Cellulosilyticum sp. I15G10I2: one gene and its partner. The protein of the gene in region 1 interacts with the protein of each later gene in a pairwise test. Links are inferred from orthologs where the notes say so. Each region holds a gene or a part of one and is shown on either strand. Other genes may lie near its edges. The genes, in order: lon and rplI.

The links.
Region 2: the proteins of lon (region 1) and rplI interact in binary tests that used the Escherichia coli proteins (3 or more experiments, as listed by UniProt). The link is inferred for Cellulosilyticum sp. I15G10I2 from one-to-one orthologs.

What each region holds. Positions count from the first base shown.
Region 1 is NZ_FMMP01000028.1:256,591-273,550, forward strand. What follows is about bases 11,410-14,375. They hold lon (endopeptidase La), read right to left. Parts: upstream 14,065-14,375; coding sequence 11,755-14,064; downstream 11,410-11,754. Other genes in these bases: yihA (ribosome biogenesis GTP-binding protein YihA/YsxC), read right to left, coding at 11,410-11,739; lonB (ATP-dependent protease LonB), read right to left, coding at 14,096-14,375. Also shown: BN3326_RS20165 (hypothetical protein), read left to right, coding at 1-133; phosphate signaling complex protein PhoU, read right to left, coding at 221-895; phosphate ABC transporter ATP-binding protein PstB, read right to left, coding at 912-1,661; phosphate ABC transporter permease PstA, read right to left, coding at 1,677-2,471; phosphate ABC transporter permease subunit PstC, read right to left, coding at 2,455-3,324; BN3326_RS20190 (phosphate ABC transporter substrate-binding protein), read right to left, coding at 3,399-4,292; BN3326_RS20195 (THUMP domain-containing class I SAM-dependent RNA methyltransferase), read left to right, coding at 4,560-5,738; BN3326_RS20200 (HAMP domain-containing sensor histidine kinase), read right to left, coding at 5,791-7,176; BN3326_RS20205 (response regulator transcription factor), read right to left, coding at 7,180-7,887; BN3326_RS20210 (hypothetical protein), read left to right, coding at 8,226-8,660; BN3326_RS20215 (tRNA modification radical SAM protein MnmL/YtqA), read left to right, coding at 8,764-9,690; BN3326_RS20220 (DUF4364 family protein), read left to right, coding at 9,744-10,268; BN3326_RS20235 (hypothetical protein), read right to left, coding at 10,625-11,110; more of yihA, read right to left, coding at 11,146-11,409; more of lonB, read right to left, coding at 14,376-15,739; ATP-dependent Clp protease ATP-binding subunit ClpX, read right to left, coding at 15,875-16,960.
Region 2 is NZ_FMMP01000028.1:402,646-418,735, forward strand. The notes cover bases 6,514-9,512. They hold rplI (50S ribosomal protein L9), read right to left. Parts: upstream 8,237-9,512; coding sequence 7,790-8,236; downstream 6,514-7,789. Other genes in these bases: dnaB (replicative DNA helicase), read right to left, coding at 6,514-7,751; BN3326_RS20970 (DHH family phosphoesterase), read right to left, coding at 8,233-9,512. In the rest of the region: fabF (beta-ketoacyl-ACP synthase II), read right to left, coding at 1-101; fabG (3-oxoacyl-[acyl-carrier-protein] reductase), read right to left, coding at 128-871; fabD (ACP S-malonyltransferase), read right to left, coding at 865-1,806; enoyl-[acyl-carrier-protein] reductase FabK, read right to left, coding at 1,851-2,798; acpP (acyl carrier protein), read right to left, coding at 2,825-3,052; BN3326_RS20940 (beta-ketoacyl-ACP synthase III), read right to left, coding at 3,125-4,090; BN3326_RS20945 (MarR family winged helix-turn-helix transcriptional regulator), read right to left, coding at 4,111-4,560; BN3326_RS20950 (NAD(P)H-dependent flavin oxidoreductase), read left to right, coding at 4,768-5,817; BN3326_RS20955 (GNAT family N-acetyltransferase), read right to left, coding at 5,873-6,370; more of dnaB, read right to left, coding at 6,423-6,513; more of BN3326_RS20970, read right to left, coding at 9,513-10,242; BN3326_RS20975 (DUF2232 domain-containing protein), read right to left, coding at 10,263-11,231; rpsR (30S ribosomal protein S18), read right to left, coding at 11,440-11,673; BN3326_RS20985 (single-stranded DNA-binding protein), read right to left, coding at 11,713-12,162; rpsF (30S ribosomal protein S6), read right to left, coding at 12,192-12,482; BN3326_RS20995 (DUF951 domain-containing protein), read right to left, coding at 12,626-12,817; and 2 more genes.

The DNA of each region.
Region 1 (16,960 bases):
ATATTATTTAAGCTTAGTAATACCTGCAATTAGTGATATAGAAAGATTACAAATTCTCAATCAATATTTTAGAGCTAGATTATCTGCTGTAGACACACTTGAGCTGTTAGAAGAAGATTTAGCTAACTATTAACTTGGATTCAAAAAAACTTAGCTGATATGACTAGAAAAAGACCTGTGAGAAATCTTTAAATTTCTCGCAGGTCTTTAGGTTCTTAAATTATTCTATTGGTTTATGAATAGCATACTCACCTGTACTGCTATAGATAATCCATTCTGCAATATTTGTGATATGATCTCCTATTCTTTCTAAGTACTTTATAATCATGATATAATGTACCCCGTTTTGTATAAAATCCTTATTCGCGATCATTTCTTCCGTTATTTCTTCCCATATTTTAATAAAAATCGAATCAATCTTATCATCTTCCTTATAGGTTTCTTTCACTACCTCTATGTCTTTAGAGATAAAAGCGTTTAATACTTCTTGCAGCATAGCTTTTGCTCCAAAAGCCATTTTTTCAATATGCCTTTTATAGTTAATCTCTCTGCTCCAAGTCCCATCATTTAAACGAATATTATACTTACAAATATCGCAACATTGATCAGCTATTCTTTCTAGGTCAGTAACAATTTTTACAACCGATATCACAAATCTAAGATCTCCTGCCACCGGCTGTTGATGTGCTATTAAAAGTGCGCATTCCTTTTCAATTTCAAGCTGCATAGCATCAATCACATCATCTTGTTCAATAATGCTTCTTGCCAGATCATTATCATTATTAATAATAGCCTGTATTGTTTTATCAATAAATTCTTCTGTACGCTGACCCATTTCCATAATATTTTTATTTAATTTTTTGAGTTTGTCTTCATATACTTTTCTTGGTGTCATATCCCCTTCTCCTTTCTCATCCAAACCTGCCTGTTATATAATCTTCTGTCTTTTTGTTCTTTGGTAAATTAAATATTGTTTGTGTCGTATCTACTTCTATTACTTCTCCCAGCAAGAAAAAAGCAGTGCGATCTGATATTCTGGCAGCTTGCTGCATATTGTGTGTAACAATAACAATGGTATACTGCTTTTTAAGTTCGCTAATGAGATCTTCTATTTTAGAAGTAGAAATAGGATCAAGTGCTGAGGTTGGTTCATCCATCAAAAGTACTTCGGGGCGCATTGCTATAGATCTTGCAATACATATCCTTTGTTGCTGTCCCCCAGATACGCTGATTGCATTTTTTCTAAGCTTATCTTTTACTTCCTCCCAAATAGCTGCTTTTTTAAGACTATCTTCCACTATTTCATCAAGCTCTGACTTCTTTTTAACCCCTTGCATTCTAGGCCCATAGGCAATATTATCATAAATGCTCATAGGAAAAGGGTTAGGCTTTTGAAATACCATACCTACTTTTTTTCTAAGCTCTATTGTATCCATTTCAAATATTTCTTGTCCTTTATAAGTAATAGATCCGGTAACCTTTGGACTTTCTGCTAAATCACTCATTCTATTCATAATTCTAAGCAATGTAGATTTGCCGCAGCCTGATGGTCCTATAAAAGCTAACACTTCGTTTTCTTCTACATCTAGATTAATATTTCTAAGCGCCTCAAAATCACCGTAGCAAAATGAGAGGTCCTTAATACTAATTATTTTATTCATAATGTCTCCCCCTTATTATTTTCCTTTGCTCCTATTAAGTCTGCCTCCTATGAAATAAGTAAATAAGTTAAGGAGTAATATAATGAGCAGTAAAACTAGTGCTGTACCATATGCGTCAGCAAACGAAATACCTTCTTTAGCAAGTAAATATAAATGTACTGACAGCGTCCTTCCTGATTCTAGAGGGCTGCTCGGCAATCTATACATTGTACCTGCTGTAAGGTAAATAGCCGCTGTTTCACCGACTATTCTACCTGTACCAAGTACGATCCCTGTAAGTATGCCAGGCAAGGCACTTGGGAGTACTACTTTTGAAATAGTAGCAAATTTAGAAGCGCCTAAAGCAAGTGAACCTTCTCTATAAGCCACTGGAACTGTCTTTAATGCTTCTTCTGTTGTTTTGACAAGCGTGGGCAGTACCATCATAGCTATCGTAAGTGCCCCTGATAATATAGAAAAGCCTAGTTTGAGTCTTGTTAAAAAGAACATCATACCAAAAAGTCCAAACAAAATAGAGGGTACAGCGGCTAAGCTTTCTGTTGCAAAACGAATACCTCTTACAAACCTTCCGCCCCTTGCATATTCATTAAGATAAATAGCTGCCCCTATTCCTATAGGCGCTGCTATCCCCAGTCCTATTATAACCATATAGATGGTAGATATTATAGGGGGCACTAATTTGATTAAATCTATATTGTTATAGCCTTTTATAAAGATATACCCTAAAATCCATAGGAGCATACCGATTGTAATTAAAGATATACTAACAAGTATCGTAAAGGTTATCTTATCCTTATAATTTACCCGCATTGCCACTTCTCCTTTCTGCATTTTTTATAAACTGAGTCAGAAAGAAGTTTATAAGCATAATGAGCGCAAACAGAATCATTCCTGTTGCAAAAAGTGCCTGTTGATGTACGCCTGATGCATATCCCATTTCAATAGCAATATTGGCTGTAAGCGTTCTGACTGGATCAACCAGACTCTTAGGAATAATAGCTGCATTCCCTGATACTAATATAACAGCCATTGTCTCACCAAGCGCCCTGCCTATTCCTAGCACAATCCCTGCCATAATGCCTGATCTGGCAGCTCCTAACTGTACTCTTAGAATATATTGAAACTTAGAAGCTCCTAGCCCTAGAGCGCCTTCCTTATACTCTCTCGGAACTGCTCTTAAGCTGACTTCTGTCATTCTTATAATTGTTGGTAAAATCATAATGGCTAATATAATAATAGCTGCTAAAAGACTGCTGCCTGCACCTTTTCCTCCCCAGAACTTATTAATAATAGGGACAATCACCATAAGTCCCCAAAACCCATAAATAACTGAAGGGATCCCTGCCAGTAGGTCAATGGCTATCGAAAAGAGTTTGGCTATTTTAAGAGGTAATATCTCAACTAAAACAATAGCTGTACTGACTCCAACAATAACCCCTACAACCGTAGCCCCTAGGGTACCATATATGCTCGTAATCAGCATGGGAAAAATCCCAAACAGCTCACCTGAGGGATTCCATTTTTTTCCTAATAAGAAACTACTTATATTTGTATGACTGAAAAAGGGGAGACCCCCAATTACAATGTAGGCTCCCATAAATGCTATGACAATAATCATTATTGCTGCGCATAACCAAAATACATATTTCATTAATTTATCCATCGCTATATCATCTGCCTCAATTAATATTTAGTTTCTCTATCTCTCTGTTTTCTAGATTTCCCTATCTCTATTCATTAGTTTTTAACAGGTATATATTTTTCTGCCATAACTTTTTGTCCTTCGTTGCCTAGGATAAAATCGATAACTGCTTGTGCTTCTTTTTTAACATCTGGTTTTGTGATAAGAATAAGTGGTCTTGAAATCGTATATTTTGATGCTTTAATATTTTCAACAGTAGGTTCTACACCGTCAACACTTACTGGTTTTACTGTGTCGTCTAAAAAGCCTTCTGAAACAAATCCGATTGCTGCTTCTTTAGTCGCGACCGATGCCATCACAGCACCTGTTCCTTCTGCAACAACTGCTGTTTCTACTACTGTAGACGCTTTATTTTCATCTATTAGCTTTAAGATTTCTTCAAAAGCGCCTCTTGTTCCTGAACCTGCTTCTCTTACAACAACAACGATATCTTGATCATTACCGCCTACTTCTTTCCAGTTAGTAATGGTCCCTTCAAAGATATCTTTAACCTGTGCTTTGGTAAGGTCAGATACTCCGTTTGATGGATGAACTACAACTGCAATACCGTCATACGCAATAACAGTTTCAACTATTCCAGCTTTCTCTTCTTCTTTTAATTCACGAGAACTCATCCCGATATCTGCTGTGCCATCTATTGCTGCTTTTATACCTGCTGATGAACCTACGCCTTGTATTTCTACATTATCAGTATTACCAAGTTCTTTGTATTTTGCTGCTAGTTGTTCCATAGGTTCCGCTACTGTTGTAGAGCCTACGATAGATATTTTAACACTGCCTTTTTTAGTCTCTTCTGGTTTTGTTTCTGCTGTCTGAGTTGTATTAGACTGTGGTGCTTCGGTCTTCGTGTTATCTTGAGATGTACATCCTGCAAATACCATTGTACCAAGTGCTAATGCCGCTATACATGAAAATAATCTTTTTTTCATTTCTAATATCCTCCTTGATAATTAACTTCTAAAGCAATTATCCCTCAATTTATTTTTTCTTTTTATCTACTTTACACCCCTATACTAGCTTTTCTTTATTCAGATTATATTGGCTAAATGTTAAATCCATGTTAAATATGCTAATGCCCAAAATGCATCAAGTCTTCTTGTTACGTATGTATGAATAGAAAAACCCTATAGACTATACATATTCTGCGGACTATAGTAAACTAATATTAATAAGCATGTAACTACGAGGAGATTGATATGAAAACATTTGAAATTATTGCCACTTCTACTTTTGGGTTAGAATCTATTGTCCGCAAAGAAGTAGAAGATCTAGGATATGAAGTTAACTCTGTTTCAGACGGTAAGGTAACTTACACTGGAGATACTGAAGCTGTAGTACTTTCTAATTTATGGCTTCGCAGTGCTGATAGAGTACTTATTAAGATGGGTGAATTTAAAGCAACATCTTTCGAAGAGCTTTTTAATGAAGTCAATAGCCTACCCTGGGAAGCTTGGATTACACAAGATGCTAAGTTTACAGTAAACGGTAAATCCATTAAATCTGCACTTTTTAGTATTTCAGACTGCCAGGCTATCGTCAAAAAATCTATTGTTAAAAGACTTCAGCAGCATTATGACATAGAGTGGTTCCAAGAAACTGGTCCTTCTTATACTGTACAAGTCTCTCTATTAAAAGATATTGCTACCTTGACCATTGATACAACTGGCGAAGTGGGCCTTCACAAAAGAGGTTACCGCAAAAGCACTGTCGAAGCACCTATCAAAGAAACTTTAGCCGCAGCCCTTCTTCAAATCAGTTACTGGAAAAAAGGACGTATCCTCTATGATCCTTGTTGTGGATCTGGCACCTTTGCAATAGAAGCTGCGATGATTGCTAAAAATATCGCCCCTGGTCTTAAGCGAGAATTTGCGTCTTCTCATTGGGAACAAATCCCCAAGACATTATGGGAAGCACTTCGTCAAGAAGCAATAGAAAGTATAGATCAAAAAGGAAACCCTATTATTTATGCTTCTGATATTGATAGAAATGCTATATTAAGTGCAAGAGACAATGCCATAGCTGCCGGAGTAGATGAATACGTTCAATTCTTCGCTAAACCGCTTCATAAAACGTCACTCCCTCATGGTGATTATGGTGTAGTCATATGTAATCCACCTTATGGTGAACGACTAAGTGATTTAACGAAGATTCAAAAGCTGCATAAGGATATAAGAGCTTTAATGAACTCTAATCCTACATGGTCTTTATATACGGTTACCTCTGTAGAAACATTTGAAAAAGATTATGGTAAAAAAGCTGACAAAAAACGTAAACTTTATAATGGTAATTTACAAGTTAACTACTACCAATATTTTGGTCCAAAACCGCCTAAGGGAGGCGAAAATTTTAAGGCTATACCCCAAGCATCTCTTTGATGTTTGAGGTATAGCCTTATACCTTTGTATAGACTTAAAATTTTTATTTACTCTAAAACGTAAGTGTAAAGATTGTCCCTTCTCCTTCTTCACTTTCTACTTGGATCTGGGCACCATATAACTGTACGATATGTTTAACAATAGATAACCCGAGCCCCGTTCCTCCACTTTTTCTTGATCTGCCTTTATCAACTCTATAAAACCTTTCAAATATGTGTTCTATACTCTCTTTAGCCATACCAATACCTGTATCTCTTACACGAATTACATTTTTATTATTTTTTATTTCAGTTGTAATAATCACACAGCCATGATCTGTATATTTTATTGCATTACTAACGAGATTCAGCATCACTTGCTCAATATGATCAGTACTGGTATTTTCAAGGACTATCTCGTCAATATCATTAAAAATAAGCTCAATATTCTTTTTATGAGCCTCTTCTTTTAAAATCTCCATAACTTGCATGATAACTTGATTTACCTTTGCTATGCCATAATTTTGTTTTTCCATATTTTCGATTTCAGATAATAATAGTATATCCTGAATTAATCTATAAAGCCTCTTAGCTTCTATATCAATAATGTTTAGAAATCTTAATGCAACATTTTTATCTTCTATTGCACCTTCTTTAAGGGTTTCTACAAATCCCTGTATACTTGTAAGCGGTGTTTTAATCTCATGTGAGACATTACTTACAAATTGGTATTTCATCTCTTCTAAATTTTTTAGTTTTGTAATGTCCCTTAACACAATCAAGTATTCATAAACATTGTGTGTTTCTTCAACTGGCACAATAGTTGTATAAACAATTTTATCCCCTAATGTTAATTCTGCAGCCCCATATTTAAACTTATTTAGCGCATCATCAATAAGCTTTCTAAATTGATTACCTCTTATAAGCGTTACAATATGATTCTTATAGGATTTTTCTGCCTTTAAGTTTAGCATCTGGCCTGCTAGGCCATTAAACTCTGTAATTTGTCCTTCTTTATCTATGACTATAATACCCTCGTCTAGAGATGCAAGAACTGACTCCACTTTGGTTTTCTGATGTCTTAATTTTCTTATTGTACCATTAAGCTCTTCACCCATATTATCAAAAGCACTGGCTAATAGCTGTAATTCTTCTATTTCATAATTTCTAAGCTTATGAGTATAGTTTCCTTTGGCAAACAATTTAGCATCTTTTGTAAGCTGCTCAATCGGTGAAGCTATTTTATGAATAACTTTTAATAAAATTAAATATAATAGTATGCTTCCAACAAATAAAATACCTATAAGTCTATAAAATAGTGATGAATAAGAAGCATATTCTAAACCATAAGAACTATTATTTTTTAAGATTTCATTAAAAAGGAGCAGACTTTCACCTATGATAATAAGTCCTATAATCCATAGCATTAACATAACCGGCAAAATGATTTTATTTTTCATCAGTTACTCCTTTATAAATTTATAGCCTACTCCCCTGACTGTCTCAATATAATCTCCAATCTGATGAGCATCCAATTTCGATCTTAGATATCTAATGTGTACATCTACTGTGCGTGTCTCTCCATAATAATCATATCCCCATACTTTATCCAAAATAACTTCTCTTGTTAAAACACGCCCTTTATTAAGCATGAGAAGCTTAAGAATCTCAAATTCTTTAAAGGTAAGTTCTATTTGCTCATTATGATAGGTAATTAAATGACTCTCAATATCAAGCTCCAGTCCTTTGATTAGTATTTTATGGTTTGATACTTCTGCTTCTTTTTGATGATTTCTCTCATTTCTTCTAACAGATGCTTTGACTCTTGCAACAACTTCTCTTACACTAAATGGTTTTGTAATATAATCATCAGCTCCAAGTTCAAGCCCTAACACTTTATCGATTTCTTCTGATTTTGCTGTAATTAAAAGTATAGGAGTGTCTTTTATATGAGGCGTTCTTCTAAACTTTTCTAATGCACTTATGCCGTCAATCCCTGGCAGCATAACATCTAATAGAATAGTATCAATTTTACCTTCATCAATAGTACTCATGGCCTCTTCTACACTTGTAAATGCCGATACTTTAAAACCACTTCCTTCTAGATTATATTTAATAAGTTCTAAGATATGTTCTTCATCGTCTATTACAACGATATGCTTTTTTTCCATTTGCTGCTCCCTCCACTATATCTTGATCAATCTAAATTAGAATTTATGCCTTGTTTAATTGTGTAATTTTATCATACCCCTACGTAAAACTCAATATTGTTTTTATTTTTACAATTTAATGATATTCTGATTTCCTTTTAATAATGTACCGAGATGCTCTAAAGAAAAAATAATAACTTTACAAAAATTTATAAATTATAAGTGAAATATTTGTAAACCTCAGTAAACACGCTTTTTACTCCTAAAGTAATATTTACATACACTTTTTTAATTTGGTGTGGATATAATAAGCTGTATACAGAGATATATTTTTATTTTTTAAAAAGGGGGATTTTTTAATGTCAACTTTGCTTACAAAACAACAACTAGAAAATCATCTGCTTCAATTTAGGCACGTCTTAAGTAGTTTTGATTATTCTTCTATCCAAAATATTAGATTTTTAAATTTGGAATCTTTTTTTGTTTATATGGATAACGTTGAAAACAATCCATTTAAACAACAATATGACGAACTCCAAAAAATATTAGATGCTATACAACCTTATCTTCCTTTTGTTTCCTCTAAACGCGCTAAAGACTTTTTAAACGCACTTGGATCAAGCTCGGATGATGAAGAAGTAGATACAATTAAAAGAAACTATACCGAAAAATTACGTCAGGATTTCATTAATCTTGCCCGAACGATTACTATAGAAGACGAGTGGCAGCGTATTATAGATATATGTGAAGAGATTCGGCTACGTAAAGAAGAGATGCTCCTTGCACTTCACTAATTTATATAAGATAATATAGATATAGATGTGAAATCTATATCTATATTATCTTATTATTTTATATAAAATATTACATAGTTATTTTACTGCGAGGACTTAACTCATGATAAAAAATAAACCTTATTATAGCCTTAATAACTTTTTAAGAGAAAAACACGGTGAAAAAGTCATCAAACTTTCTATTGATGCCGGCTTTACTTGTCCAAACCGAGATGGTTCTCTTTCTTCCGAAGGCTGTGTTTTTTGCAGTGAAAAAGGAAGTGGTGACTTTATTCCGTCTCATGCTGGATCTATTACCTCACAACTTCATGCATCTATTGGTATACTTTCAAAGAAATGGTCTAACAGCCATAAATACATTGCTTATTTTCAATCCTACTCTAATACCTACGCCCCTCTTGCTTTATTGAAGGCCCGTTATGAAGAAGCCCTTAGTTTTCCTGATGTAGTAGGTATCGCTATAGCTACAAGACCTGATTGTTTAAATGATGAAATAATTGATTATCTCGAAGAACTCCATCACCGGACACATCTTTGGATTGAGCTCGGTCTTCAGAGTGCTAATCCAGCAACTGCGAAATGGATTAATAGAGGTTATTCCTTAGAATGTTTTGAACAAGCCATGTATAAGCTCTCATCAAAAAAAATCGAAACTGTTGTACATCTTATTATAGGATTTCCTTACGAAACACTAGAGGACATCTTATCAACTATCAAGTATATCAGTAGTTTTTCCTTACAAGGTATTAAGCTTCATATGCTTCATGTGCTCGATAACTCTCCTCTTGGAGAAATTTATCTTACACAGCCTTTTAACTTACTTTCTAAGACTGATTATATTTTTACCATTGGTGAAATACTAAAAATATTGCCTCCCACCTTTGTTGTTCATAGATTAACTGGAGATGGTGATGCAGACCACCTCATAGCTCCTTTATGGACTAAAAACAAAAAGCAGCTCTTAAATGAATTAAATCATTATTTTAAAATTAATGATATCTATCAGGGGAAATATTTAAACACATATTGAGTTTCGTTTGTTTTTAATATACAATATTAGTAAAAAGTGTGAGGAGGAGTTCTGTGATTAATAATCATGAAGATTTTACGATTAATAAACTCATCATACTTTATCTTTTATCTCAAGTTAAAATACCACTATCTCTTTCCCAAATGACCCAAATTATATTAGAAAGAGGCTATACTAACTATTTTTCCTTACAGCAGTATTTAAATGAGCTAGAAAAATCTTATTTTATTATGACTTCTAAACAAAATAATACTTCTTATTTTGAGATAACAGATAAAGGTGTTGAAACTTTGGATTTTTTCTCTTCTAGAATTCCTGATTTTATTAGAAAAGAACTAGACCTATTTATAGAGGCCAATTGGAGAAAATTAAGAAGCGAATTAGACATACACGCCGAATATACACCGAATAAATCTAACGAGTATATTGTAAATTGTAAAGTTACAGAAAATAATTCAAGTCTTATCGAACTTAGTGTAAGTGTTGGTTCAAAGAAACAAGCTATTGAACTGTGTAATAAATGGAAAACTAGTGCTTCTACACTTTATAGTGAAATTCTTCAGCTGCTTTCCAAATAAAAAAAGATGTCGCAATGATAACGACATCTTTTTTTATTTGGAAGACTTATATTCAGATCATCTTACAAATGAATTAAAAAAATCGGGGTGACAGGACTCGAACCTGCGGCCTCCTGAACCCAAATCAGGCGCTCTAGCCAAACTGAGCCACACCCCGATAACAAGCGCGAGACGGGACTCGAACCCGCGGCCCTCTCCTTGGCAAGGAGATGCTCTACCACTGAGCCACTCACGCACATCATCATCATAAACTAATTTGTTTCTTCCGACGAAAATTATAATATCATATTTTGATTTTTGTGTCAACATATATTACCCTAAAAATAAAATAATTCTTTAATAATAGCTATCTATTACTACCTATAGTCTTTAATTTTTTTTATTTGATCTTCTATTTTTTGCCTCAATTCATCTGCATATTGAAATTTAGGCTTAACCTCCCCCAGCTGAGTGAGCAGCAATGCATCTATACTGCTTTGCTGCAAAGTTGCTGGATGGTTCATATAATCTCGTATTGCAATCATTTTGCTTATTATTTGAGTATCTTCCACAAGCATTGTTTCTGATAGTGTATGTGCCTTAGAAGTTTTGGGAAGATCTGTTATATCTGTAGATTCTGTCTGCGTCAAAAACTCTCCCATTATTTTTAAAGTATTATAAACTTCTTCTGATACCTGTAATGTGCTTTCCCCAATAGGTGGTACGTTCATTTCATAACCACCTGCATCCTCTTCATCCGAAGTCGTATCAAGCATTATTTCTTCTATCTCTTCTATGCCTTCATCTAATATGGATAATTCTAGTTTATCATTTTTTAAACAATATAGATCTCTTTTAATCATATTCTCCCCCCTATTACCCCCGTAAACCTTTCGTTCTATATGTCAGTATTAATACCATTCTCTATAATTTCCCATAATTCATCTTTCCCTTGTTTTGTCTCTGCCGAAAATCCAATCAATACATCATCAGCTGATAATTCAAGTCCTTTTCTAATGATACTTAAATGTTTTTGAACTTGACTTCTTTTAATTTTATCTAACTTGGTCGCTACTACAATAACATTTTGATGATAATGAGAGATCCAATCATACATCATTTTATCATTAGCGCCTACTTCATGCCTTATATCCACTAACAGAATAACCTTTTTAAGCTGAATTCTTTCCTGCAAATAACTATCAATTAATTTACCCCATTTTTCTCTTTGTTCTTTAGAAACCTTTGCATAGCCATACCCTGGTAGGTCAACAAACATTACTGCGTCTTGAATGTTATAAAAATTTATTGTTTGTGTTTTTCCAGGTTGAGAGCTTGTTCTTGCCAGCGCTTTCCTATTTACAATGGCGTTAATAAGTGAAGACTTGCCGACATTAGACTTGCCGGCAAAAGCTATTTCAGGTAATTCATGCTCTGGAAATTGACTTTTGTTTCCTGCTGTTATAATCATTTCTGACTTAGTTACATTCATTGCTTTTCTCCTTTTTTATGCAAATACATATTGCAGTACTTCATCCATGGTTGAGGCATAGATGATGTTAAGATTTTCTAAAATATTCTCTTCTATCTCTTTAATATTTCTTTCATTTGGCTTTGGTATAATGATATGATTAATATTGGCTCTTTTAGCTGCTATAAGTTTTTCTTTTAATCCGCCTATAGCCAGAACTCTTCCTCTAATCGTGATCTCCCCTGTCATAGCTATATCTGCTTTTACAGGTTTTTCTGTAAGTGCTGATATAATAGCCGTTGCCATAGTAATACCAGCAGACGGGCCATCTTTTGGCACAGCCCCTTCAGGTATATGAATATGTATATCGCAAGTATTATAAAAATCTTCTCTTATCTGAAGTGTTTTCGCTTTAGACCTGATATAGCTTAGCGCAGCCTTTGCAGATTCCTGCATCACATCTCCCATTTTTCCGGTAAGCTGAAGTTGCCCTTTACCGGGCATAGTATTTACTTCAATAGATAACGTATCTCCTCCTACAGATGTCCAAGCCAGACCTCTTACAACACCTATTTCAGGTTCTTCATTCTTTTTTTCATATAAGTAGCGAGGTATTCCTAGATATTCATTTAACTTATTGGGTGTGATACGTATGCTCTTAACGTCTCTTTCAATCATTTCTTTAACGGCTCTTCTGCAAACCTTTGCTAACATTCTTTCTAAACTTCTAACGCCTGCTTCTTTAGTATAATGTTCTATAATATAGTTTAAGCTCGTCTCATTCATCTTAAGATTTTTTGTAGTAAGCTCATGACGTTTAAGCTGCTTTGGCATTAAATGTTTTTTGCTGATATAAAGTTTTTCATTGCCCGTATAGCTATTAATATCTATAATTTCCATTCTGTCTAATAAGGGTTTGGGGATACTCGCTAAACTATTAGCTGTAGCTATAAACATACTTTCTGATAAATCAAGAGGTACTTCCAAATAATTATCTCTAAAATTACTGTTTTGATTACTATCTAGTACTTCCAGAAGTGCCGCTGCTGGGTCACCTCTAAAATCTCCCATCATTTTATCAACTTCATCTAATAAAATAAGGGGATTCATAGATTTTGCCTGCGTAAGACCATAAACGAATCTCCCAGGTATTGCCCCAACATAAGTTCTTCTATGCCCTCTTATTTCTGATTCATCTCTTATGCCGCCTAGAGATATCCTTACATAATTTCTTCCTATAGCTTGGGCTATAGATCTTGCTATAGAGGTTTTACCTACCCCTGGCGGCCCCACTAAACATAAGATAGGCGTTTCTACTTGGTGAGACATTTTTTTAACCGCCAGGTATTCTAAAACTCTTTCTTTTATTTTAGTAAGTCCATAATGTTCTCTTTCTAAAATAATATGAGCCTGTTTTAAGTCTATATTTTCGTTCGTTTTGATCCCCCAAGGCAGGTCTAATACTGTATCAATATAAGTTCTGATGGTTCCACTTTCTGGTGATGCACTTGATACTTTATTTAGTCTTCTAATTTCTTTTTGCATTTTAAGTCTTACTTCTTCTGGTAAATTTAAAGCTTCAAGTTTTTTTTCATAGGAGGCAATATCTTCTAAGACACCGTCTTTTTCTCCTAGCTCCTCTTGGATTACTTTAATTTGTTCTCTTAAAAAATATTCTTTTTGAGATTGGTCTATACTTTTTTTGACCTTTGCATAAATATTTTTTTGTACTGTAAGAATTTGAATTTCAGCATCTAAGATCTTAATCACTTGATACATTCTGTCTTTGATATCAAAACACCCCAGAATTTCTTGCTTCTTCTCAACTTCCAGTGTCATATTTGCTATAATAATATCTACTATTTCTACCATATTATTAATACTAAGTATCCCTTGAACCATTTCTTCTGATATTCTCGCACTCATAGCTGCATACTTTTCAAACAATTCACCTATGGTTCTAAGCATAGCTTCTTGCTCCATATCAGCTGGCTGTTCCTCTTCTGTCATTACCTCTATACTTGCATACATAAAGGGTTCATTTTCAAGAGAAATAATTTTTGCGCGCTGCTCCCCTTTAACTAAAACTCTGACTGCAGATTCTTTAAGATTTGCAACTTGCTTAATATGAACAAGCGTTCCTATTTCATATAAGTCTTCTTGTTCAGGTTCGTCAACACTTGCATCTTTTTGAGCTACAACCAGCAACATCTCATCTTTTGCCATTGCTTCTTCTATAGCTTTTAATGATTTACTTCTTCCTACATCAAAGTGTATTGCCATCCCTGGAAATACTGTAATACCCCTTAAGGCAAGCATAGGTACATGCTTTATTTGTTTATTCATACTACCACCCTCTTTATTTGTGTCGCTTTTATTATGCGTGTAATATTGCGTTTGCTCGATCTCGTATATCTTCTTCAAATACATGCTTAATAACTTCATCTATGGTTTCTACAGGTATAATTTCTATGCCTGTATTTAAAAGCAAGTCTTGCATATTATCTTTAGGAATAATTACCTTTTTAACACCGGCTTTCTTTGCGGCTAAAACTTTTTCATAAACTCCCCCTACAGGATAAACAAGGCCTTGAATAGATATTTCTCCAGTCATTGCTATCTCACCTGATACTTTCTTATCAAATAAGGCTGAATATAATGCACAAAAAATAGCTATGCCTGCTGAAGGCCCATCTATAGGGATGCCTGAAGTGAAATTAACATGCATTAAATAGTTATTTACATCAACATTATATCTCATTTTTAGAATGGTGAGTACATTTTCTATAGAACTTGATGCCATACTTTTTCTTTTAATCGTACTATGCTTCATATGAAGATCTTCTTGTTCTATAATACCTGTAATCTTAATTTCACCGTTCTCTTTATGAGTAGGCCTAGCAACAGCTTCTATATCAAGTACCATCCCTTGTCCGTGTCCTGATACTGCTAGTCCATTTATTTTACCTATATGATACCCTTTATTGATTTTTTTATCAATCCTCGGAGCATATTTACCTGTTTGTATGACCCATTCTACATCTTTTTCTTCTATATTTTCTCTTTTTTCTAACCGAACCAGACTATGTGCTGTTTGCAGCATATTAATTGCATCACGGCCGTTCGTACAATATTTAGCAATGAGGTCTCTCGCATCCTTTACAATATCAATCTTTTGCTTATTTAATACATTTTCTACAATGCAAATAATATGTTCATAAGATAAGTCTTTAAAAAATATCTCTACACATCTTGATCTTAATGCAATTGGGATATCTTCTGGACTTCTTGTTGTTGCTCCTATAAGTCTGAAGTCTGCTGGGAGCCCATTTTTAAATACATCATGAATATGCCTTGGAATATTCTCATCTCCGGCTACATAATAAGAACTTTCTAGAAAAACTTTTCTGTCTTCTAGAACTTTTAAAAGTTTATTCATTTGAACAGAATGAAGTTCTCCTATCTCATCAATAAATAATACACCTCCATGAGCTTTTGTTACAGCTCCTGGCTTAGGCTGAGGAACACCTGCCGGTCCATAAGCACCAGCACCCTGATAAATGGGGTCATGCACAGATCCTATAAGAGGGTCTGCAATACTTCTTTCATCAAACCTAAGTGTTGTTGCATCTATTTCTATAAATTTAGCATCATTCTTAAATGGTGATCCTTCTGAGAGCTTCGCTATATTAAGCGCTATTCTAGCTGCTGCAGTTTTTCCAATACCAGGACTGCCATATATAAGAATATGTTGTGGGTTAGGCCCACATAAAGCTGTCTTTAAGGCCTTAAGTCCATCCTCTTGTCCAATAATATCTCGTTCTTCTTTTGGCCTCATTTTTTCTGATAAAGGCTCTGTAAGTGAAATATTTCTAAGCGCATTCATTTTTTCATACTGGATAGTAGCATCCTTGTGTATATTCGCCTTTGAACTTGTTTGATTTTTAAGCTGTAATAAAAAATAGATTCCAATTACAAAGGAAAAAAATAATTGAACCCCTAATAAAAACCCTTGCAACATAAAGTATCCTCCTGTTAGTTATTCATATACTTTTCAAGTATTGCCAAGAGTATTAAAAAGGATACTTCTTAATAGTTTTTTATCTTATTTTTTTAAAATCAGCATATAAAAGAGCTGTTAGTATAAACTAACAGCTTATGCTGATTCATTATCAGTCTTTTTATTTTTACCTTTTGTTTTTACATTATCGCTATAGGCAATAGAAGGATTCTTACCGTCTTTAATAACACCTTGATTAATAATAACCTTCTCAATCTGATCAGCCATTGAAGGCGTTTCATACATAATGTCCCGGAGAGCAGTTTCTAAAATGGCACGTAGCCCTCTAGCACCCGTCTGTCTCTCAATAGCAAGATCTGCAACAGCTAGAAGTGCCTCTTTATCAAATTCTAAGTTAACATTATCGAGTTCAAATAACTGCTTATATTGTTTAGTAAGCGCATTTTTAGGTTCAGTAAGAATTTGTACGAGCGCGTCTTTATCTAAATTATTAAGAGAAACAATGGCCGGAACCCTTCCAACAAACTCTGGTATCAAACCAAATTTTATTAGATCTTGAGGTTCGATATGTTTAAGGAGCTCTCCTACATTTTTTTCTTTTTTACTTACAGAAGCTGATCCAAATCCAATAGTCTTTTTGCCCAGTCTGTTTTCAATAATTTTATCAATCCCATCAAAGGCTCCTCCGCAAATAAATAAGATATTTGTGGTATCAATCTGAATAAACTCCTGATGTGGATGTTTTCTTCCGCCTTGTGGTGGTACTGACGCTACTGTGCCTTCTAATATCTTAAGTAGTGCCTGCTGTACACCTTCTCCGCTTACATCTCTTGTAATAGATGGATTTTCTGATTTTCTAGAAATTTTATCTATTTCATCAATATAAACAATACCTATTTGTGCCTTATCTACATCATAGTTGGCAGCCTGAATAAGTTTAAGCAGGATGTTTTCTACATCTTCACCTACATAGCCAGCTTCAGTTAAAGACGTTGCATCAGCAATTGCAAAAGGTACATTAAGCATTTTTGCAAGAGTTTGTGCAAGTAATGTTTTTCCTGAGCCTGTAGGCCCTAAAAGCAAAATATTACTTTTTTGAACTTCTGCATCCCCTTTTTTTCCAGGTGCTTTATGAATACGTTTATAATGATTATAAACTGCAACAGCTAATGCTCTTTTAGCATCCTCCTGCCCTATAACGTACTCATCTAAGTGTGCTTT
Region 2 (16,090 bases), 140 kb from region 1 along the record:
ATACCACTCACGCCTTCTTTTAAATTATTCCAATAAGTATCGATATCATTACCTACAGGGGATACGACTCCCATCCCAGTAACAACTACTCTATTACTCATTTTTCCACCTCCTTATTAGGGTTAGATTACATTGCCATACCGCCGTCTACTCTAATTGTTTCTCCTGTAATATAAGTTGCAAGGTCACTTGCTAAAAACAATGCTGTATTTGCTACGTCTTTCATGCTTCCATAGCGTTTCATTGGAATATTACTTGTTGTTGCTTCTTTTACTGCATCTGGAAGAACATTTGTCATCTCTGATACAATAAAGCCTGGCGCAATAGCATTGATACGAATATTTTTTTGTCCGAATTCTCTTGCTGCGGATTTTGTAAATCCGATAATACCAGCTTTTGATGCTGCATAATTACACTGTCCTACATTGCCTGCAAGTCCAACTACAGATGCCATATTAATAACACTGCCGCCAGTTTTTAACATAACTTTTGTAGCATGTTTTGTACAGTTAAACACGCCTTTTAGATTAACAGCAATAACTTGATCAAATTCTTCTTCTGTCATTCTTAGAAGCAGCATATCTCTCGTTATCCCTGCATTATTTACAAGAATATCTAGTTTGCCAAAGTGATTGATCGTCTTATCAATAAGTGCTTTTGATTCTTCAAAGTTTGAAATATCCGCACAAATAGCAACAGCACTGCCGCCTTTTTCTTCTATTTCTTCAACTACTGCTTTGGCTTCTTGGCCCATGCTGTGCATCGGGTAATTAATAACAACCTTTGCGCCGTTCTCTGCGTAAAGCATAGCGATTTCTTTTCCTATTCCTCTTACACTTCCTGTAACGATTGCAACCTTATCTTTTAGCATACTTTGCCTCCTATAATCTCTATTACATTTTCAAGAGAAGCTTGATCTTCTACATTTAACACCCTAACATCACCAGATATTTTCTTAACCAAATTACAGAGTGTGCGTTTAGGACCCACTTCTATAAATGTATCAAATCCTTCACCTATTAAATGCAGAATACTTTCTCTAAACCGAACCCCTTTTACTACTTGCAAAGGAATATTAGCAATTATCTGATTCTTGTTCATGTAATCTGCCGTTACATTGCTTATAATAGGTATATTCACTTCATTAAAAGTGATATGTTCAATCTCTGCCTGCAGTGCATCCGCAGCATCTTTCATCAGCGAGCTATGAAAAGCGCCGCTTACTTGAAGAGGCAATACCCTTTTAGCCCCTGCCTCTTTAAGATATGGCATAGCTGCCTCTAGTGCTTCTTTTGTTCCAGATAATGTAACTTGCCCTGGACAATTATCATTAGCAATTTCTGCCGGCCCTATTTCTTTTGTAACCTTCTTGCACACTTCATCTATTTTATCTATTTCAAGTCCAATCACAGCTACCATACCACCTGGATGTGCTTTTGCACATGTCTCCATATAGCCTGCTCTTTTTTCAACTAATTTCAAAGTTTCTTCAAAACCTAGGGCGCCACCTGCCATAATAGCACTGTATTCCCCTAGGCTAAATCCAAGTACTGCATCTGCCTTAAACCCTTTAGCTTTCAAAGCTTCATAAGCAGCTACATTCGTGGTAAAAAGTGCAGCTTGTGTATAACGGGTTTGATTAATAATTCCTTGCGAATCTTCGAAGCAAACTTCTTTTATATCCCAATCTAAAATATCAGCTGCCGCATCGAATATTCTTTTACTTTCACTATAATTATCATATAAGTTCTTGCCCATCCCTATACTTTGAGCGCCTTGCCCGGGAAATAATATCGCTGTTTTCACCTCTACCACTACCTGCTTTCTTCAATATTTCTTTGTACTATAGATTACATGTTTTCGTTAATATAATGTGTTCTTTGCAGTGTTATTTCTTTTAATTCTTTCATAAGTTCTTCAATAATTTCCTCTGCTGGCTGCCTTTTTTTAACAAGGCCTGCAATTTGTCCTGCCATAACAGAGCCATTCATGACATCACCTTCTATTACTGCTCTGTAGAGTCCTCCAGCACCTAGCTCTTCAAGCTTATTTAAGTCTGTACCCTCTTTTTCTAATTTCATAAAAGTTCTTGTCATTTGGTTTTTAAATACTCTGACGGGATGTCCTGTTGATCTCCCTGTTACTACAGTATCAATATCTGTAGCTTTTAATACCTTTTCTTTATAAGCTTCATGCACAGTACATTCTTCAGCTACTAAAAAGCGTGTACCGATTTGCACTGCCTGTGCGCCTAACATCATTGCTGCTGCAAAACCTCTGCCATCAGCGATGCCTCCAGCTGCTATAACAGGAATACTTACTGCATCTACTACTTGTGGTATAAGAGCCATTGTTGTGAGCTCACCAATGTGCCCTCCAGATTCACATCCTTCAGCAACAATTGCATCAGCTCCCTCTTTTTCCATTCTTTTAGCAATAGCCACAGATGGGACAACGGGAATAACTTTTATACCTTTAGATTTCCATAATTCCATATATTTCCCTGGGTTACCAGCACCAGTCGTAACAACCTTTACGCCTTCTTCTGCTACCACCTTTGCAACTTCATCAGCATGGGGGCTAAGAAGCATAACATTGACACCAAAAGGTTTATCAGTTACCTTTTTGCATGCTCTTATTTCTTCTCTAAGCCAGTCAGCTGGTGCATTACCTGCAGCTATAATGCCTAGACCCCCTGCTTTTGATACTGCCGCTGCAATGGCATGATTGCTTACCCACGCCATTGCACCTTGAAATATAGGATATTTAATGCCCAGCATATCACATATACTATTCATAGCATTCAAACTCCTTTGTTAATGGTTTATTGTCTTTCTGTAATATAGTTTACTGCATCTCCAGCTGTTTGAATTTGCTCTACATCCTCATTTGAAATTGAGATGCCAAATTCTTCTTCAATTGCCATAACGATTTCAAAAAGATCCAGTGAATCTGCACCTAAATCATCACGAAATGTTGACTCCATTTTAACTTCTGATTCTTCAATACCTAATTTGTCTGCTACGATTGCTTGTAATTTTTCAAATACCATTTTAACTTCCTCCTAATATTATAATTTATCCTAAATGGCTTATAGCCTATTGGATACTATTCCCTGGGACCATTATTCCCATACAATAAACATACTGCCCCATGTGAGTCCTGCTCCGAAACCTGATAAAATAATCTTGTCTCCGGGCTTTAGCTTTTCTTTTGCATCAGCAAGCGCTATTGGAATACTAGCGGCTGAGGTATTACCATACTTGTGTAAATTCTTAAAAAATTTCTCATTATCTACATCTAGTTTTTTCGCTACACTATCCATGATCCTAGCATTTGCTTGATGTAAAATGAACAAATCTATATCTTGCGGCGTATAACCGGTATCAGCTAAAACATTTTGTATATTCTGTGGAACAGCTGTTGTTGCAAATTTATAAACTTCTCTGCCATTCATCTGCATATACTTTTGAGTATTTTGTGTCTCATTAAACTTATTAGGCTCAGTTAGACTTGGCAGTGTAATAAGGTCGCTTCCGTCCCCATCGCTAGCTGTTAAAATCTTAATCACTTTATTTTCATTTGATCTTGCATAAACAGCAGCACCTGCGCCATCTGCAAAAAGCACACAGGTATTTCTATCTTCCCAGTCAACAGTCTTACTGAGCACTTCTGCACCTATTACTAGTGCATGCTTATAATTGCCTTGATGAATAAGACTTACTGCGACTTCTGAGGCAAAGATAAAACCACTGCATGCTGCTGCAAGGTCAAAACAAGTGGCATTTTTAATACCTAGTCTTTGTGCTACACAACAAGCTGTGCTTGGCATTGTATAATCTGGGGTTACTGTTGCAACAATAACTAAATCTATTGCATCAGCATTTAGGCCGCTGTCTGTAAGCGCATGCTGTGCAGCTGAGGCTGCTAAGTCAGTTGTGGTTTCTCCTGTTGAGATATGTCTGGATTTTATGCCTGTTCGCGATTCAATCCACTCATCTGATGTATCAATAAATTTAGCGATATCATCATTAGATACTTCAAGTTCTGGCACTGCTTTACCTAGGCCACTTATTTTTACTCCATACATGTCTTTGATCTCCTATATGGTTATTTTGTAATATCGTACTGCTCTCTAAAAAATTCAGTTAAGCGCTTAAGTGATTCAATAAGTATATTATTATCTTCTTCTGACATGCCGTCTACTATACTTTTAACCATCGTCGCATGAAAACTTTCATGTAATCTATGGGCAAGTTTCCCTTTATTTGTCAGTGTAATCACTACAAATCGTCTGTCGTCTTGAGCATGATTTCTAAGAACATACTCTTTTTTTACAAGACGATTAATAGTAGTTGTAAGCGTCCCTACAGTAATGCCTAACTGGCTTGCTACTTCAGTCATTGTCCTTGGTGCAAAGCCAATTGCCTCTATAACATGTAACTCTGTCATCGTTAAGTCATTAAACGGCCCACTATCAAGGGCTGCTTTTTCAATTGTAAGTATATCATTAAACAAATTTACAAGCAGTTCATTGACTACTTCTATAGAGTTTTGCAAGCCCATCTCCTCCAACCGTAAACTTTGAATATAGAATATTTTGTTTATCAAAGTATTTTACATCCAAAGTATATCCCACTTAATCCCATTTTGTCAAGTTTGATTGTTAAAGTATTTTCTATTGACATTCTTTTGCCACAATAATATACTTTGATTATCAAACAATTTATTTTGATTTTCAAAGTATACTATCGAGGTGATTGAATTATGTCTTCTAAAAAATTAAACATCGGACATCTAATGCCGTCTTTTCCTGTCATTCAAGGAGGTATGGGAATTGGTATTTCTCTTAGCTCTCTTGCTGGCCATGTGGCAAAATGTGGTGGGATCGGCATTCTTTCTGGCGTACAAATAGGCTTTAGAGAATCTGATTTTATAGCTAATACATTGGGCGCTAACTTAAGAGCTCTTGAGAAAGAAATTGCAAATGCGCGTACAATAGCTCCAAATGGTATTATAGGTGTCAACTTAATGGTAGCTATGAAAAATTATGCTGAACTTGTCAAAAAAGCTGTAAGCTGTAAAATTGACCTTATTATATCTGGTGCAGGTCTTCCTTTAGACCTACCTGGGCTTGTACAAGGAAGTTCTACACAAATTGCCCCTATTGTATCTTCTGGAAAAGCTGCTAGCGTCATTTGTCGCATGTGGGATAAGAGGTATCAGTATGCACCTGATTGTATCGTAGTTGAAGGGCCTCTTGCTGGTGGACATCTCGGCTTTTCACCTGATGATGTTTCTAAGGAAGAAAATGTACTTGATATTGTAAATGATGTTAAAAAAATAGCTTCTGAATATGAAGCAAAATATCATAAATCAATTCCTGTTATCGCAGCTGGAGGTATTTATACAGGTGAAGATGTAGCCCATGCTCTTGCAAATGGTGCTGATGGTGTGCAAATGGGAACGCGTTTTGTCACCACTTATGAATGTGATGCCCCTCTTATTTATAAGGAAGCTTATATGAATGCCCGTAAAGAGGATATAGGTATTATAAAAAGTCCTGTGGGTATGCCTGGCCGAGCCATTCTTAATGGTTTTATTAAAAATCCCCCAGGAAATGACAGCTGTCTATATGATTGTATCCATAAATGTGGTATAGTAGACATTCCTTATTGCATATCTAGTGCACTTATAGCTGCTGCCACAGGGGATACCGAGAATGCCCTTTTGTTCTGTGGCAGTAATGCTTATAAGGCGACTCATCTAGAACATGTAAAAGATGTTTTCAAAGAAATAGAAGCAGCGCTTGCTTAACACAAAAAGCCATAAATTGACCCAGAATGTCAATTTATGGCTTTTTGTGGCTCTATTAGGTGATAATTTTCTGATAGCATACAAGATCAAGCCACCTATCAAACTTATACCCAACTTCTTTGTAATGTGCACACTTCTTATAACAATGTTTCTCAAATAGTGCTATACTTCCTGTATTTTCACCACATATAAGACCTATAAGTGTATGAAGTTTTTTTGTTTTTGCACGACCTTCTATAAAAAGGAGTGCCAAAGAACCAATCCCTCGTCCTTCATACCCATGTTTCAAATAAATGGTTACCTCTGCTGTCTGATCAAAAGCTTCTCTTGTTTTATACTGTGTAAGTACCACATAGCCGCATATAACGCCTGCATATTTGATAACGTATCCTTCATATTTAGAATGATTAAATATAACTAACTCTCTCATTTCATCTTTTGATATTTCTCTTTTATGAAATGTTGCTGTTGAATGATTGATATAGTAAAGATAAATAGCTCTTACTTCATCTATATGTTCTTCACTAATCATTTCAAATGTACATTGCTCCATAACTTTCGCTTCCCTCTTTAAAAACATAAATACTATTTTATATGTTTTGAAATTACCTCTGCATATTAGCAAATTTAGTATATTGTCCAAGCCAAACAAGTTCTACGGTTCCTGTTGGACCATTTCTTTGCTTAGCAATAATAACTTCACCTATATTTTTCTTATCTGTATCAGGATGATAGTATTCATCTCTATAAAGAAACATAACCACATCGGCATCCTGTTCTATTGCGCCCGATTCTCTCAGGTCAGAAAGCATAGGTCTATGATCTGCTCTAGCTTCACATGCACGCGAAAGCTGAGATAATGCTATGACCGGTGCCCCCATCTCCCTGGCAAGCGCTTTAAGTGATCTGGATATTTCAGATATCTCCTGCTGTCTTGAATCCCCCTTTGAATTACCACTCATGAGCTGAAGGTAGTCAATCATAATAAGGTCAAGTCCTTTTTCCATCTTTAATCTCCGACACTTGGCTCTCATTTCCATTACTGTGATACCTGGTGTATCATCTATATAAATACTAGAGGATGCAATATTTGGAATACATCTTGCAAGTCTATCCCAGTCCTCTTTTTCCAGTGCGCCTGTACGTGCTTTTTGTGAATCAACCATTGCTTCTGCACATAACATACGGCTTACAAGCTGATCCTTTGACATTTCCAGACTAAATACGGCTACACCTTTTTTATGTTTAATACCTGCTGTTTGGATGATATTAAGTGCAAAAGCCGTTTTACCCATTGATGGTCTTGCGGCTACTAAAATAAGATCTGATGGCTGCAAGCCTGCAGTCTTATAATCTAAATCGATAAACCCTGTAGGCACCCCAGTTACGCCACCTTTTGTTTGATGCGCTTGTTCAATTTTATCAATAGACTGTATTACTATTTGATTAATATGTGAAAAATCTTCTGTACGTTTGTTTTGTATGATATCAAAGATTTGTTTTTCTGCAAATCCCATAATATCATCAATCGTTTCTTCACCCTCATAGCCCTTGGCTGTAATTTCATTACTTGCTTTAATAAGCCTTCGAAGAACAGCCTTTTCTTCTACAATTTTGGAGTATTGCTTAATATGTGCCGATGTCGGAACGATACTCGCCAGTTCTGCTATATAATTAAGTCCTCCGACTTGTTCTAATACGCCTTTTTGAACAAGCTTATCTTGAATTGTGATCAAGTCGATCGGACTGCCATTTGTATAGAGTTCCATAATGGCTGCAAAAATTTGCTCATGATCAGGCCTATAGAAATTACCAGGCGTTAACATTTCACTGGCTACCACTACGGCTTCATGGTCCATAATCATAGCCCCTAAAACAGATTGTTCAGCCTCTATGCTATGTGGAGGAATCCTCAGGTGTTGCATCTCTTCCATAGACTATTCCTCTCCTTCATTTCTTAAGTCTTTAGTCTTTATGCCTGAACAATTGAAACAGTGACACTGGCAGTTACTTGTGGGTGCAATTTAATAGCGATAGTTTGAGTTCCAAGTGACTTAATGCCTTCTTTTAATTGGATTTTTTTCTTATCGATATCAAGACCAAGTTCTTTTTTAATTGTTTCTGCTATTTCTTTTGAAGTTACAGAACCAAATATTTTGCCGCCTTCACCTGTCTTAAGCGCAAGCTTAATTTCTTTCTCTTTAAGTTTAGCTTCAATTTGCTTAGCTTCATCAAGTTCCGCTTGTTTTTTCTTGTCCATAGCGTTTTGTTCTAATTTCCTTTGATTAAGATTAACCGCACTTGCTTCTACTGCAAGCCCTTTGGGAAGCAAAGCATTACGCGCATAGCCGTCTTTGACCTCTAAGATATCCCCTTTTTTACCTACTTTTTTTACATCTTGTGTTAAAATAATTTTCATTTGGATTCACCTTCCTCAAAATATTTATTCATAGCTTCTTTTAATTTTACTTTAGCCTCAAGTGGTGTGATATCTTTAAGCTGAGCACCTGCCACACTTAAATGTCCGCCACCTCCAAGAAGCTCCATTACACGCTGCACATTCACATCATATAAAGACCTTGCACTAATCATAACATAATCGTCTTTACTTGTTATAACAAAAGACGCTTCTATCCCTTTAATATTAAGCAGTTCGTCTGCGACCTGCGCTGCTACAATAGGCGCATGTGGTATTTTGCCGTCTACCTCTGATACCGCAATATTAGGATGCCACATCTCTGCGTCCTTAATCGCAGCAGCTCTTGCTTTATAAAAATCCATATCATTTTGAAAAAGCATACGTACTCTACTACTATCAGCGCCATTTCTTCTTAAAAATGCTGCCGCTTCAAAAGTTCTTACCCCTGCTTTAAATACAAAGTTTTTAGTATCAATTGTAATACCTGCTAAAAGAGCATCTGCTTCTATTTGTGTAAGCTTAATCTTATCTGTGAGATAGTTAAGAATTTCTGCTATCATCTCACAGGTTGAAGAGATAAAAGGCTCTAAATAAGTAAGTACGGCATCTTCAATAAAGTCTGTGCTTTTTCTATGATGATCAAATATAACAACCTTCTCTGCCACTTCTAAAATCTCAGGTGCTTCTAAGTAGCTCGTTCTGTGTACATCTACAATCACTAAAAGTGTATCTTTCTTTATTTCATCCTGGGCAATATCATGAGATATAAATAAATCTTCATATTCATTAGATTCTAGTATTCTATTATACAGTGCCTGTATTGCAAAGGTAGGTTCATCTAATATAATATGCGCTTTTTTACCCATAATAGCTGCTGCTCTATAAACACCCATAGCTGCACCTAAACAATCCATATCAATCCCTTTGTGTCCCATAATATAGACTTTGTCAGCTTCATGTAAAAGCTCTTTAAAGGCATATGCTTTTATCCTGACTTTAACTCGTGTACTTTTTTCTACTTCTTTTGTTTTACCGCCATAAAAAGTATATTTATCACTATTTTTAATAACTGCCTGGTCCCCGCCTCTTCCTTGTGCGAGGTCAAATGCAGCTCTTGCATCTTCTCTTGAGGCATTAAGCGAACTCAGATTATAACCAATACCTATACTTATTGTAACAGGGAGCTCGTTTCCAACTTGTATGTGCCTTAATTCATCTAAAATATCAAACTTTCTTTCCTGCATGTTTTCTAATTCTTTTCTATTAAAAACCATCAAATATTTATCTCTTTCAAATTTTGTAACAACAACTTCTCTTTCTTTAAACCACAAGTTAATTTTTCTATCTATTATAGCCATAAGCATAGGCCTTCTTACTTCTTCTATACTATGCATAATTTCTTCAAAACTATCTATACATACATACCCTAGCATACATCTTTGATCTCTGATCATCTTCTTTAAAAGGTTGGTTTCCGTATGATCTATAAAGTATAGTACAAACATGTGTGACTGCTTATCTTCTACTTTCGTAAATGCCTCAACAAGCATATTATATTCTTTTGTTTTTATTTTTATAGCTTTTTCATAAGTACTTTGAGCTATTGTAAACTCATTAGGTTTAATATCTTGTACTATGTTTTTTATATTTTTTCCTACAAGTTCATTAACTTCACACATAGTCAAAAAAGCCTTATTTGCCCACTTTATACTCCCTGAATACTCTATAACAGCTACAGGGATCTGAACATTAGAAAACATGGTGTTCTTGAGTGTAGAAAGTTCTTCTGCTTCTTTGATTATGCGTTCTTTTAATGTATTTTGCAGCTTTTTTTCAAAAATAATGGACCCTATTAAAAGAAGGGCAAATAAAACCGAACTAACAATGCCTGCACTATTATTAGCTATAGAAAATACGCCTACTAATATGCCAATACTCATAAATACTTGGGAAAACTTTAATATCCTCATTGTATAAGAAAAACTACTATTTGTTTTATCTCTCATATCTATTTCCTTTCCCCGAATCAAACTATAATTTGAGCTTTCCTATAATTAAAAAGAGTATCAAAACATCCAAACATCATTAAGATATTAGTTGGCATTATAAGTAGTATAAATAATATCATGTAACCTAGAACTTTAAATGCATTATGCACCGTAGCTCTTCTTAAAAGTACAATAATCGAAATGATTCCCATAACCTGCATCAAATTTTGCAGGAAAAAGAGTACATTAAGTGACAAAATAGATGTGATATCATTTACCTGGTTACGTGATAAAGGTATTATCATTGCAATAAAAAGAATAAGTACAGCTATTTTAGATAATTTAAAATTAAATAACTGCTTTAAGCTAAGTAGCTTCGTTCCCTTACTTCTTAGTACTATATTTAATAAAATAACTTGAATGCTGCTCAAAAAAACGCCTGCAGTTAATATTAATGCTGGATAAACTTTTTTTATTGTATCTGTTATAGCTGTAATAAGTTCTTTCATAATACTTTGCTCTAAAATATTCTCCGTTGAAGCTGGTCGTGCTATCGTTTCTAAAACATTAAAGTATACGCCTTTAATCTCATCTACTAATAAAATAAATTGTGCCTCATAATCGATCCCTAAAGACTTCATAACACCTAAGTATATAAAAATAGCACCTGCAACACTAATTGAAACATACATGATCATATTAGGCAATGGTACTTCTTTTTTATAAAAGAATGCTGCAGCATAAGCTGGTATGCTAACACTAATTATATAAATTAAAACACTTTGTACACTGTTTGTTAAGAGATAAATGCCAATAATAATAGCTATATTAAATAGAAAGTCTACCCCTTGTGTTAATTGTTTTTTTATAAGGTATACAGCAAGTGGTGCTGAAAGAATAGGAAATAATATAATGCCACCTGTATGATAAATACCTAGACGAGCTAATAAGACATAAACAAGCATCATCATTAAAATGAATATAATGCTTTTTGAATTCTGCTTCATGTATCAGTATACCTCCTAATCTACATATAGCTTATATGAAATTCATGTTTTTTTATTATACCATATAAATTGGTTTTAATTCTAGTATCCATTATGTTTATACTCACTTTTTAAAATATAGAAAAAAACACTACCTGTTAAGGTAGTGGTGTGCATGTGTGTGTGCTTATTTATTCTATCTATAAGTTGTAAATCCGTTCAATAAAAATTAATCTTGTGTATATGGTAAAAGTGCTATATGTCTTGCACGTTTGATCGCAACTGTAAGTTTACGTTGTGCTTTAGCAGAGTTACCTGTTATTCTTCTAGGAAGAATTTTTCCTCTTTCAGAGATAAACTTTTTAAGTGTATTGATATCTTTATAATTTATCTTTTTAATATTATCACCAGCAAATTGATTGACTTTACGTCTTCTGCGGTTATGTCTTTTTTGCATTGCCATTGTATTGTTCCCTCCTTCACTTTAATAAGTAATAGTTAATTAAAATGGTAAATCATCATCTTCTTCGATTTGAGTCGGCATAAAGCCTTCTACTGAATTGCCTGAAGAGGGAGCTGTTCCTGGTGAGCTTATAGGTGAATCTACCATTACACCTCGGGATTCTGAAGATGTTCTGCTTTCTGCAAAATGTTGTTCTTCTGCCACTACATCTACTGATGTATGTTTAACTTTCTGCTGATCTTCCCAAGTGTTAACTTGTAGTCTTCCAACAATAGAAACCATTTGTCCCTTTCTAAAGAACTTTTCTGCAAATTCTCCAGCCTTTCCAAATGATACAATATTAAAAAAATCTACATCCTGTTCACCTTGTCTGGCAAATTGTCTTCTAACAGCTAGTCCATATCTTGCAACTGCAACAGGTGTTGCAGACTGTGAGTAACGCACTTCCGGATCTCTTGTTAAGCGTCCCATTAATATTACTTTATTCATACTCAAACCCCTTCTTTCAGGTAATTATACTATTTATCTTCGAGAGATATGATTAAATAACGAAGAACTGGTTCCATAATGTTAATTCTGCTTTCTACTTCTGCTGGAGTAGAAGTCTCTCCATTAAATTGGATGAAATAGTAAAACCCTTCTTTTTGTTTGTCGATTTCATAAGCAAGTTTTCTTTTGCCCCAATCGTCTACGTTTTTGATTTCTCCACCAAAACGTACAATAAGATCTTTTACTTTTTCAAGTGTTCCTAACTTTTCTTCTTCGCTTAATGTTGAAAACAACACAATTGCTAATTCGTAATTTTTCATACTAGCACCTCCTTTTGGACATTGGCCCTATATCTTTAGTTTTGTATAGAGCAAGGAATCATTACAGTTAATAATCATACCATAAAGTCGCCTATAAAACAAGCTTTTTATCTTTAAAACTTAAATTACTCTAAAAAGCTCATCTATTGTGTTTTTATATTTCTAAGTACTTTTTTTACATTTTTCTCAAACTTTTCTCGTGGTATCATGATTAAATGATTACAATGAAGGCAGCGCAATTTGAAGTCCACACCCACTCTTAGTACTTCCCATTCATTTGTACCACATGGATGTGGCTTCTTCATTTGCACTACATCTCCAACTAGATAGTTCATTTTATACCCTCCTTTGTTTTGTTCCCATATTTTTAAGAAAATATACACTTTAATATCTTTTTTTGAATTATTGAATAGTGTTTGTTAATATGCCGATATTTTCTATTTCAATAACGACTTCATCGCCTTTTACCACAGGACCTATGCCTGATGGGGTACCTGTAAGTATAACGTCCCCCGGAAGAAGTGTCATGACCTGTGAAATATAGCTAACTAAATAATAGACATCAAAAATAAGATTCTTAGTATGTGAATGTTGTTTAAGAACACCATTCACATAAGTCTTAATTTCTAAATGCTGGGGATCTAAATCAGTTTCTATTACAGGGCCTAATGGTAAAAATGTATCAAAAGACTTACATATGCTCCATTGCCCATCAGGTTTTTGTAAATCCCTAGCTGTTACATCATTTGCACAAGTATACCCTAATATATAGTCTCTGGCTTCTTCTTGACTGATGTTTTTTGCAGCCTTTTTAATGATAACTGCAAGTTCACACTCATAATCTACTCTATTTGACATCTTAGGATAGATTATGCTTTCATTATGAGCTATTACGGTTGTAGGCGGCTTCAGAAATACAACAGGCTCCTTAGGAAGGGTTAGTTTCATTTCTCTCGCATGATCTGAGTAATTTAAGCCTACACAAACAGCTTTTGAAGGTACACAAGGGGGTAATATTTTAACATCATTTAAATGAAAGACCTGCTCATCTACTCGTATTTGATCATGATCTAGTATTCCTGTATAATGCTTGCCATTTGTTTCAAAACGTATAAGTTTCATATATTCCCTCCATTTAATTACTACCTTTAGTTAACTTTAACTTCTAAATGCGTTAAAACCTCTCAATTTTAAAATATATAACATTTTTTGATCGACGGCTCTAATCTTTATAGGTATTATATCACATCCTGTCTTTGTAACAAACTATATGTAATTTTAAGAATAAATATGAATTGTAAAAATATGTTATTAACAAAATCTCATTAACCATGTATAATAGATCTATCAAATTGAAACCTAGGATGGTGATTATATGAAAGGTACGGTAGTATCCACTTGGATGAAAACTTGCAAAAAGCTCTATGGTGATTCTATTATCCAAAAAGCTATGTCCAGTGTGGGTTGGGATCAAAACAAGATTTTCTCACCTATTGAAAATGTAGATGATGATACTGTAAAAAATGTTATTAAGCGTATATCAGAACAAATAAATGTACCCGTTTCAGAGTTATGGAAAATTATTGGCAAAGACAATATATTAGCATTCCATGCAGATTTCCCTTCTTTTTTTAAGCAGCCTAATATGTATTCTTTTTTAAGATCACTTTTTGACATACATGTTATGATGACTAAGAAATTTTCTGGTGCTAAACCACCTTTAGTTTCTATCAAGCCTATATCTAGTACAGAGGCTGTATTTACATATCAATCTCAAAGAGGCATGTTCGATTATTTTTATGGTTTGCTTGAAGGATGTATTGAATTTTTTAATGAAAAAGTCCAAGTTGAGGAACTAGAAAGAAAATCTGATTACTTAGCTGTTAAGCTTATCTTTTCAGAAAATATTTACTATCATAAAAAGTATCTTTTTAATAATCTTCTATCATTTGGCTTCGTTAGAAGTATTCCTATTAAGGCCGGTATCTTTGTAGGTTTATGCAATCTTATACTTTTTACGCCCATTGTAGGCGTTCAGCTCTGGTATAAAGCGGGGGGCCTCGCTATTGGAAGTGCGATAATCGCATCTTTAACAATCGCTTTATTATTACGGCCTAAAAAAGAGTTAGAAGAGGAACTGGAAAAGTTAATTGAAAATAATTATTTAAATGATGCTAAAGTTTCAACACATGATTTCTTTGAAGATCTTTATAATAGAATGAATAGCTATAAACAAGTTATCCAAAAAGATTTTGTCGGTTTTAAAGGTGTGACAGACGAAATGGAGACCTTTGTAAAAAATATTAATACGATTTCTGATAATATGTTAGAAACTTCGACTGAAATTGCTGATGTGGTAGAACAAGTTGCTATGGGGGCTGTATCACAGGCCGAAAATACAACTGAGGCTGCATCTGTACTCAGTGATAATATAAAGATTCTCAGACAAATTGTTAAAAATGAAGATACTAATAAAGAAGAACTCTCAGTCGCAATGAAAAAGATTGACAGCAGCCACCAAAATGTGACCCTTACAAGTCAAAATATCTTTAATACACTTAATCATTTCACTATGATTAATAAGAAGAGTGAATATCTTCATCAGCAGGCTCATAATATTACGAGTATCGTAGGTATGGTATCAAGTATTGCTGAACAAACTAATTTACTTGCACTTAATGCATCTATTGAAGCTGCTAGAGCTGGTGAAGAAGGCCGTGGCTTCGCTGTTGTAGCAGAAGCTGTAAGAAAACTTGCTGAACAATCTAAAGGTGCTGTTAATGAAATTAATAACCATCTTGATCAATTTGTAGCAGAAATTAATAGTTTTGTTGAAGCACTTCAAAAAGAATATATTTCTTTAGAAACTGAAACTAAAAGTTTAGAAAATGTAAAAAATATTAGTTCTGAAGCTAATGAAGCTATTCAAAAAGTCTCTTCTTCTATGCTGCAGACAATCGTTGAATTGAAAAATGATGCTGACGGTATTTCTATAGCTTTCAATAATATAGAATCCTTAGCTGCTATTGCTGAAGAAAATTCCGCATCTTCCGAAGAAGTAAGTGCTAATGTAACTAAATATACAAGTGAAATTAACAAACTTATTTACCATATACATGATTTTAGAAATATAACTGACTACTTTAAAACAGAATTAGGCAAGTATAAGCTATAAGAAAAAAGATCTCCCAGAAGCTGATTAATAGCTGCTTCTGGGAGATCTTTTTTATAAAGGCGGCAACCAGATTTGAACTGGTGGTGAAGGTGTTGCAGACCTCTGCCTTACCACTTGGCTATGCCGCCATAAATATAACCCTATATTACTATATGCATCTTCATTTTTAATTATTCTTTCTCCATATTATGATTGACTTGGCTACTATATAAAAAAGCCATAGTCTATTAAATAGAAAAGAAATAAAAAAGAGCTTAGAAATAATCTAAACTCTTTTGTAAGGCGGCAACCAGATTTGAACTGGTGAATGAAGGTGTTGCAGACCTTTGCCTTACCACTTGGCTATGCCGCCGTAAACTTTGGCAACCACCTACTCTCCCGGTCCGTCTCCAGACAAGTACCATCGGCCGATTTAGTCTTAACCTACGTGTTC